DNA from 2 places in the Xenorhabdus griffiniae genome. Region 1 is predicted to be linked to the other one. Evidence: predicted binding sites of a transcription regulator. Region 1 holds the regulator's gene; the other holds the start of a gene.
What was found. The regulator Fur, encoded in region 1, represses iron uptake genes when iron is present. The targets are predictions, from matches to a motif close to ATAATAATGAGAACNACTATCAA.
Positions count from the first base shown of each region.

Region 2: a site for Fur is predicted at 1,958-1,980, ahead of fes (enterochelin esterase). Genes of this name have one in related genera too.

Region 1 covers NZ_CP147737.1:1,577,713-1,582,361, forward strand. Annotated here, with positions in the region: gene WDV75_RS07120 (beta-N-acetylhexosaminidase) at 131-2,818, shown strand; gene fur (ferric iron uptake transcriptional regulator) at 2,960-3,409, opposite strand; gene fldA (flavodoxin FldA) at 3,591-4,124, opposite strand; gene ybfE (LexA regulated protein) at 4,299-4,589, opposite strand.
Region 2 covers NZ_CP147737.1:578,224-582,872, reverse strand. Annotated here, with positions in the region: gene WDV75_RS02580 (amino acid adenylation domain-containing protein) at 1-207, opposite strand, end outside; gene WDV75_RS02575 (MbtH family protein) at 251-505, opposite strand; gene fes (enterochelin esterase) at 552-1,856, opposite strand; gene WDV75_RS02565 (TonB-dependent siderophore receptor) at 2,165-4,351, shown strand; gene WDV75_RS02560 (isochorismate synthase) at 4,573-4,649, shown strand, end outside.

The DNA.
Region 1 (4,649 bases):
AGATTAAAAATTGCCTTATAGTCCCATATTGTATAGGGTTATTGTCTGACCAAATTTGTACACTATTTACCCAAAAATTTGCCCAAAAATTTACCCATCGAAAAAATAATAAGTTCGGACGAGGTAATTTATGAAACCCATTAAATTACGTACTTTGGCAGCATTCATCACGGCAGTTGGATTTATAGGCAACGCTCATACAGAAATAACACCGGCAATGTCATCACAGCAGATCGTAGATTTGCTGAGCCAGTTAAAAGTCAATTTCAACGTCATTGATAATCAGGCGGGTTCACATGGTACAGATTGTGCCATTCTTGGCGCTGATTCGGCGGCCTGTAATCGAGTCAATATCATCTTGAGCAATGGTGAGCAGGCAATCAACTCTTCTGATTGGGCGCTCTATTTTCACAGTATTCGCCAAATACTGAAACTGGATAATGATCAATATAAAATCACTCATGTTACGGGTGACTTACATAAACTGGAACCGACGAAAAAATTTACGGGCATCAAAGCCAATGAAAAGGTCGTGTTACCGATTATTGGTGAATATTGGCAAATTTACAGTACGGATTTTATGCCGCGTTGGTATGCGACTTCCGGTGATGCAAGGCCCAAGGTCTTGGTAAGTACCGATACGGAGAACATCAGCCAATTTTTATCCGATCTGGAAGGTGAACAGTGGAAACGAACCACCGCGGATAACAATATCCTGATGACACCTGAAAACCGCTTTGCAAAAAACCAACAGGTGGCAATAATCAGTGAAGATAAGCTGCGAGGACAGATTATTCCGACACCGAAAGTCCTTTCCGTTCATTCCCAGGATGTGGATTTATCTCGTGGCGTGAAATTAGAGTTGGGCGGATTGAGTGGCGAATCTATTAACGTGATCAAGGAGCATTTCAAAGCCCGTGATATTCCTTTAACGGATAACGGTTATCGAATAGCGACCCAGATCAACGCAAACCAATTTACCAAGTCCTGGAGAGTAAACGGTGCGTATTCATTGGAGATTACTACCAAAGGAACACAAATCGTCGCGTTTGATCAATCTGGCGTATTCTATGGTTTGCAGTCACTGTTTTCCTTACTTCCTGCCAATGGTATGCCAAAGATTGCGACATTGACGGCAAAAGATGCACCACGGTTTGAATATCGTGGGGTGTTCCTCGATGTTGGACGAAATTTTCATAGTAAAGAAGCTGTCCTGCGCCTGCTTGATCAAATGTCCCGCTATAAACTGAACAAATTCCATTTCCATCTAAGTGACGATGAAGGCTGGCGTTTGGAGATCCCTGGTTTACCGGAATTGACAGAAATCGGTAGTCAACGCTGTCATGATCTGAGTGAGACTCAATGCTTATTGCCGCAGTTGGGATCAGGCCCAGATAGCCACAACATGGGAAGTGGTTATTTTAGCCGTCAGGATTACATTGATATTTTGCATTATGCCAAAGCCCGCCAGATAGAAGTGATCCCAGAAATTGATATCCCCGCCCATGCTCGTGCCGCAGTGATGTCGATGGAAGCGCGCTATAAGCGGCTTATGGCACAGGGCAAAGAGCAGGAAGCCAATGAATATCGTCTGCTTGATCCGACAGATACCTCGAATACAACCTCAGTGCAGTTCTATGATCGTCACAGTTATCTTAACCCGTGTATGGACTCTTCAAAACGGTTTGTCGATAAAGTAATTAGCGAAGTTGTTGCCATGCATAAAGCGGCCGGTCTGCCGTTGAATACATGGCATTTTGGTGGGGATGAGGCAAAAAATATTCGTTTGGGTGCTGGATATCAGGATAGAGATGGACCGATTGTGCCAGATAAGGGGATTATCAACCAGAAAATTGAAGACAAGCCGTGGGCAAAATCTCAGGCTTGTCAGAAGATGATAGCGCAAGGCGTCATTAAAGATGTTGATGAACTTGCCAGTTATTTTGCCATTGAAGTCAGCAAAATCGTCAATGCCCACGGTATCAGCACCATGCAGGCATGGCAGGATGGCCTAAAATATGCCAAATCGGCAAAAGATTTCGCGACTCAATATGTAGCAGTGAACTTCTGGGATACCCTATATTGGGGAGGCTACGATTCTGCCAATGACTGGGCGAATAAGGGTTATCGGGTTGTTGTTTCCAGTCCTGATTATGTTTATCTGGATATGCCATATGAAGTTCATCCGAAAGAGCGGGGCTACTATTGGGCAACTCGCTTTAATGATGAGGCGAAAATTTTCAGCTTTGCCCCGAACAATATGCCACAAAATGCTGAGACTTCGGTGGATCGTGATGGCTATCACTTTAATACCCATAGTAATAAACGCTGGCCGGGAGCTTATGGCATATCGGGGCAATCATGGAGTGAAACCGTGCGTACCGATGAACAAATGGAATATATGATCTATCCACGCTTATTGCCGCTGGCGGAACGGGCATGGCACCAAGCTGAATGGGAGCAGAATTATCAGCAGGGCAGGGAATATAAAGGTGGAATAACGCATTATGTTGAGATTGCTCTCTTGCAACAAGATTGGGAACGCTTTGCCAATCTGATAGGACAGCGTGAGCTGGCTAAGCTGGATAGCGCCAAAATCACATATCGTTTGCCAGTGCCAGGCGGCAGAATTGTTTCTGGAACACTAGAAGCGAATATCGCATTACCAGGGGTGGTTATCCAATACTCATTGGATAATGGAAAAACATGGCAGGATTATAATGACAGACAGCGGCCTCATGTCAGCGGCAATGTGAAAATTCGTTCTGCCAATACTGATAGAAGCCGTTTTAGCCGTATAGATGAAGTTAAACTCTAACAGTTGCCTGGAGAAATGAGGGCAATAAATTGATAAAGCAACCTGCCGATTAATTATCAAGTTAATCGGCAGGTTGCTTATTTAGGTGAATAAATTGCAGAAGCAAATGGTTGCAATTATTTCATTGTCAGCGCTTGTTTATCATGCTTTTTCATCATGAAGCGTGCTATTTTCGCGGCAATCACCATCAGCACAGTGACCATATAAATAAAGACTGTGGTTTGAGAGCTTAATTCCATAACGCTCAGCGATATTTTTCTGACGCTCCTCAATGAATTCATCGTTAAATTCAATGACTTTACCGCAGTCGAGACAAATCAGATGGTCATGGTGATGTTGCTGAGTGAGTTCAAAAACCGATTTACCGCCTTCAAAATTGTGGCGTGTGACAATGCCAGCATCATCGAACTGGTTCAACACGCGATAGACAGTGGCGAGGCCAATCTCTTCACCGATATCAATCAGTTTTTTGTAGAGATCCTCCGCACTGACATGATGGCATTCTGGGTCCTGTAGCACTTCCAGAATTTTCAGTCGTGGAAGAGTTACTTTAAGTCCAGCATTTTTCAATGCTTTATTGTTGTCGGTCATGCGGATTCAGTCCTGTAACTTGAGTTAAGTGCACTTATGATACTTGGGGGTATCGTGAGGGAGTTTCATGTTGCTGATTATAGGCATGGATATTAAAAATGAAAACCATGCCTATTCATATATCATGACACATTATGCAAGAATAATCCTGCCTGAAAGGGCTTTTCTCTTCTTATTAAGCTTAAGCGCCTAGGATCTCTGACAGGCTCATTTCAGCCTTGATCTGCTGCACCCAGTTTTCAACGCGCTCATCTGTCAATTCAGGTTGACGATCTTCATCAATGGCCAGGCCAATAAAATGGTTATCGTCGGCCATACCTTTAGACGCTTCAAAATGATATCCTTCGGTTGGCCAGTGACCTACAATAATGGCACCACGAGGTTCAATAATATCGCGAATGGTGCCCATAGCGTCACAGAAGTATTCTGCATAATCTTCCTGATCACCACAGCCGAACAAAGCAACCAGTTTTCCGTCGAAGTTGATCTCTTCCAGTGTTGGGAAGAAATCATCCCAGTCACATTGAGCTTCACCGTAATACCAGGTTGGGATGCCAAGCAGCAGAATATCGAAGGCTTCAATGTCTTCTTTGCTGCTTTTGGCAATATCGTGGACTTCAGCAACATCAGCACCGCCCAATTTTTCTTGGATCATTTTGGCGATGTTCTCTGTGTTGCCTGTATCACTGCCGAAGAATATACCTATTATTGCCATAAAATGGGTTAACCTCTTGTTTTATTTGTGTATTAAATCTATACACATCACGCTGAAATCAGCTAGAAAAATGTCAGTTTCAGTAACATGAAAAGCGTTATTTTGACCAAACATCCATGACAAATCTGTCAGATTTGTGTGGTGACACCGCTTCGTTGTGTTTAATAAAAGCCGTTAATCGGCAAGGTGATTTTTTTCTGTCAGTTGGGCTAATAGCATTTGTTCAATCAATTCACTGCGGCTAATGTTGCGCTGTTTTGCCAGATGATTTAGTGCTGCGACGGCATCTTCATTAAGTTTGAGTTCCACTCGACGCAATCCTCTGACTTTATCTCGTCGCAACTGGTTGCGTTTATTGATCCTAAGCTGTTCATCCCTGGACAGTGGATTTGTTTTAGGTCGCCCAGGCCTGCGTTCATCTGCGAACAAATCCAGTGTGGTGCGATCAGTTTGTTCTTTTGCCATAAATTCAATTGATAATGGGCGTGTACCAATAATATAGCGGGCAATAATACCTTAGCTGGG
Region 2 (4,649 bases), 1.0 Mb from region 1:
GGTATCGGCTTCAGCCAATCCCTGACGAATAGCGGCGTCAAATAGGGTGCGATCCAGTCTCCCATTAATTTCAATATAATGCGCAATGGTGAACACATTACGGCGGTTGGCAAGCTGATCAGCCACCCAAATTCCAGGCTGAGCAGCGACAAGTGGCAACGTTAAATCGACTGACTTAATTTCAGTACATGGCAATACATTGAGCACGTTTAATTTCCTTTCTTATCGACAGGTTAAACCATCAGCATTATCAGTTTGATTTATCTGTGGTTCGCGCAGATGGTTGACGCAGATCGAAATTGCGCAGACTAGCCGGACGCATATCCACCCAATGCTCTTCTATGTATGCGATACAAGCGGCCCGTGAATCTGGGCCAATAACCCGCTCCCAGCCGGCGGGTTGTGCGGCAAAAGTCGGCCAAAGGCTATATTGTTGTTGATTATTTATCAGTACATAAAAAGTGGCTTCGTCATCATCAAAAGGATTCTTTTGTTCCAAATTCATTTTTAATTCTCATCAATTCTTGGATTACAATAATCGGTTTTTCATATCATTTTTTAGCCAGTAACCAACCAAGGCCATCAAATAACCCACCACGCCAGCACAACACATCGTGTCCACCATTAAACACGCGATAATTCACGTTGTGCCCCGCCCCTTGCAACGCGGCATACATTTGATCATTGACAAAATGGATATCTGCTTCACGGGAACCCGCTTCCTGAAAAATTTTTAACGACGAAGGAATAACTTTTTGCCCAAGAACCTGCTGTGTCAGCCAACCTGGTTTATGGTCAGAAGATGGCATAAACTGCCGAACAATTTTGCTATCAGGCCACCAGAAAGATCCTGACTGTGTGAGAACACAACCAAAACGTTGTGGCCAATGGAGCGCGGCATACAATGCCGCCAGCCCTCCGTAACTCTGTCCTGCTATCACTGTTTGTGCAGGATCATCGCTAAAAGCTACATACTGTGCGACAAGCGGCAGCAATTCATCCTGAATCGCTTGCCAAAAATCGGGATTGCAGGGAAGTTCCCGCTCTCGATGCGGCATATCAATAACATCAATCAACAGCCAAACCGCCTCTGGTATCTGCTGTTTTTCAGTTGCTACCTCAATCACCGGAAAAACTGGAGTTCTTTCCGCCCAAGTCAACCCATCCAGCAGAATGATAAGAGGACGGGAGGGGGCGGTTTCTTCCCCTGTGGAATAAAGCCAAACACGCCTTTGATTGTTAAGCCGATCACTGTGCCAGTGCAAAAGCAAAGGCTCACGTTTATCCGGCTGCGCAGTATGATGTGGACGGCTCCCATCAATTAATGACCATGCGGTCTGTGCAGGTGCATGGGGCATATGGATCGCCGATAAAGGCAAACCAAGCCCATTACGATGACATTCCTGTAGATTCAAAGGATCTGAAATAGATAATGGAAAGAGTGAAATCCACCATTCACGTTGCTGTTGATTACGTTGCTTGATTTCGTCTGAAAATTGAGGGGGCAAATGTGCGTCAGTCACGGGTATAAATCGATAACTTCCTCTCCAGTTATCTTCAAGATTCACTGACCAATACCAGATATCCGTTTCAGGCAATCGTTGTAGACTCTGAGGTTGCGGACAGTGATGATCAGTGATGCCATTGATATCGATGTAGACTTGGCGAAAAGGTGAATTTTGTTCGTCCCCATTAGGATCTCGCCAAAAGAAGGTTGTTTTAACTTGATGATTATTCGTAATTTCTATAATGGGTGTTCCCAAAATAGCAATATTTTTCCACCACAACTCACTGCCAACATGACGCGCAGCTAATAAATGAGCTGCCGTACCTGGTGGCTGAAAAACTAATGTCATCCCTTTATCCCCTTCAAAAAAATCCGCTCACAAATGACATATCCATTTGATACACCACACCAGCAACGATCCTAGAAAATAAAAACGATTATCATTCACCAATGATATTGATAATGATTTTTGTTTGCAATATTATCCAATTTATTTTATTAATCTTAATCACTGGCTAACAGAGTTAATGGAGCATTATCAGGAGTAACGAGGCAGGAGGCCCTCACTATTCAGCTTAGCCATAGTGGTGTCGCCTTAATTATCAATTTGATTTTTATCAATTATTTTAAAAGTATCTATATTGAGAGATGAAATCCATGGTATTGCCTAGCAAGAATAAGATATTGAAAACCGCAAAAAGAACAAATAGAAACTATAACTATAATAAATTATTCTTATCGCTTACTTCTGTCTTACTGTTATCTCCCTATGCCTCAGCCAATAATGGGACTTCCAATAACAGCGAAGATACCTTAATCGTCACAAGCAAGACGGAAGGGTATTCTGGAAAAAACATTGTAGAATCAGACAGTGCCGCAGGCACCAAAAGCCTCACTCCGCTTATCAAGACTCCCCAGTCAATCAGTGTCATCAATCGCGCACAAATAGAAGCACAAGGCGCAACGAGCGTTGCCGATGCCCTGAATTATTCAAGTGGCGTTGTGACTAACTACCGCGGCTCTTCTAACCGTAATGACGAAGTGATTACCCGTGGTTTTCGTTACGCGCCTAAATTCCTTGATGGCTTGAGTTATGGTAATCAGCTCGATCCTTGGCTATTGGAACGTGTAGAGTTAGTGCATGGGCCGGCATCTGTGCTATATGGTCAGGTCAGCCCTGGCGGCTTGATTAATATGACAAGCAAAAGGCCCACAGCAGAGGCCATTCGTAAAGTCCAGATGAAAGCAGGTAACCGGAGCCTGGGTGAATTAGCCTTTGATTTTGGTGGGGCATTGGGTGATGACATTCCCGTTCTTTATCGTTTAAATGGTATCGTCAGCACCCAAAAACAATTTGTCAAAGATTATAAAAAAGAGCGAATTGCCATTGCTCCAGCTCTGACATGGATACCAAACGACAATACGACCTTCACGTTGCTGAGCAGTTATCAGTACGATCCCAAAGCGGGATTCCGTAATTTCTATCCTAAAAAAGGCACCGTAACATCTGTTCCCAATGCGGGCTATATTCCCTACAAGATGAATCTCAGTGAGCCTTCTTTTAATCAGTCCAGACGGGAACAATCCTCTATCGGCTATATTCTTGAGCATGACATTAATGATGTTTTCTCTTTCCAACAAAACCTGCGTTATTCAAGAGCAAATGAACGTTTTAAGCTTTTCGTTTATGTATCGGATGTAAAAGACCTACCAACCAGTATCCAACGCCGTCCACAGAGGGAATACAACAAAACGCAATCATTTAATGTGGATAATCAGCTGAAGGCACTATTCTCAACCAGTAACATTGATCATAACGTTATTAGTGGAATCGATTACAAATGGGCGGATAGCCTTAGCAAAAGATGGTATAAAAGCGGTAGTCAATACAACTTTGATTGGTCAAATCCAGTTTGGGGTATCCCCGTCAATGAAAATGAGTTATCTCTTTCTTTAAATGACAAAAAGAAACTTTACCAGTTAGGTGCTTACGTACAAGACCAACTCAGTTGGGAAAACTGGAATTTAGTTCTGTCCGGCCGTTATGACTGGACTGAAACCAAGCAACAAAACCTGCTCAAAAACACCTCAACAACACAAAAAGACCGTGCATTCACAGGACGTGCGGGTTTGTTGTATGCCTTTGATAACGGCATTTCGCCTTATATCAGTTACAGCACCTCCTTTGAACCTAACTTGTCTCAAGGAGCACCTGGTACACCGGCATTCAAACCTACAACCGGTGAACAAACTGAAATCGGGATTAAATTCCAACCCAAAGATAGTGATACGCTGTTAACACTTTCTCTGTTCGATATCACCCAGAAAAACGTAACCACCCGTAACCCAGTTACCCGTTTTAGCGAGCAAATTGGCAAAATTGGTTCAAAAGGAGCAGAGGCTGAAATTCATTCCCAAATCACACCAGAAATTAACCTGATAGCAAGTTATACCTATACAGACACTAAAACTAAAGACGATAGCAATACTTCACGTATTGGCAAAAGAATCCCTTCAGTGCCTGAACATGCAGCTTCTGCCTGGGGGAGTTATAGCTTCACGCAAACCGCTCTGAAAGGATTCACTCTGGGAGCCGGGATACGCTATACAGGATCGACTTCCGGTGATTATACAGAAACATTCCACGTCAAGCCCTATACCCTCTATGACTTGATGGCGAAATACAATCTTGGTGAAGCTTCCCCACAGTTAAAAGGCGCGAATGTACAACTAAACGTGAATAACCTGACCAATAAACGTTATGTTGCTTCATGCTCAAATGTAGAAGCCTGCTTCTACGGTAGCGGGCGCAGCATCGTTGCCACAGTGGAATATACTTGGTAAGACAAAACTTTACTCCAGTGGCATAAAGCAAACGCTTTTGCCGCTGTGAATTGCGTCTATACCAATCTAACTTCAAGGTGAACATGTGATTTCTCCCCGCGAAACGGGGAGAAATCAGGTTTCATAGCGTGTTGTAAATTGCAAGTTGAAGTTTAATGCGTCTATCAACATTAATACGTATTAAATTGACTTTTTTTATTAAATAGTAACAGGGAAATATCGTGCTTAAGTTAATGACTGAATATCACACATCCGAATTATCGGATTTTAGTTGTGATGATTTTGTGTTCCTATCTTC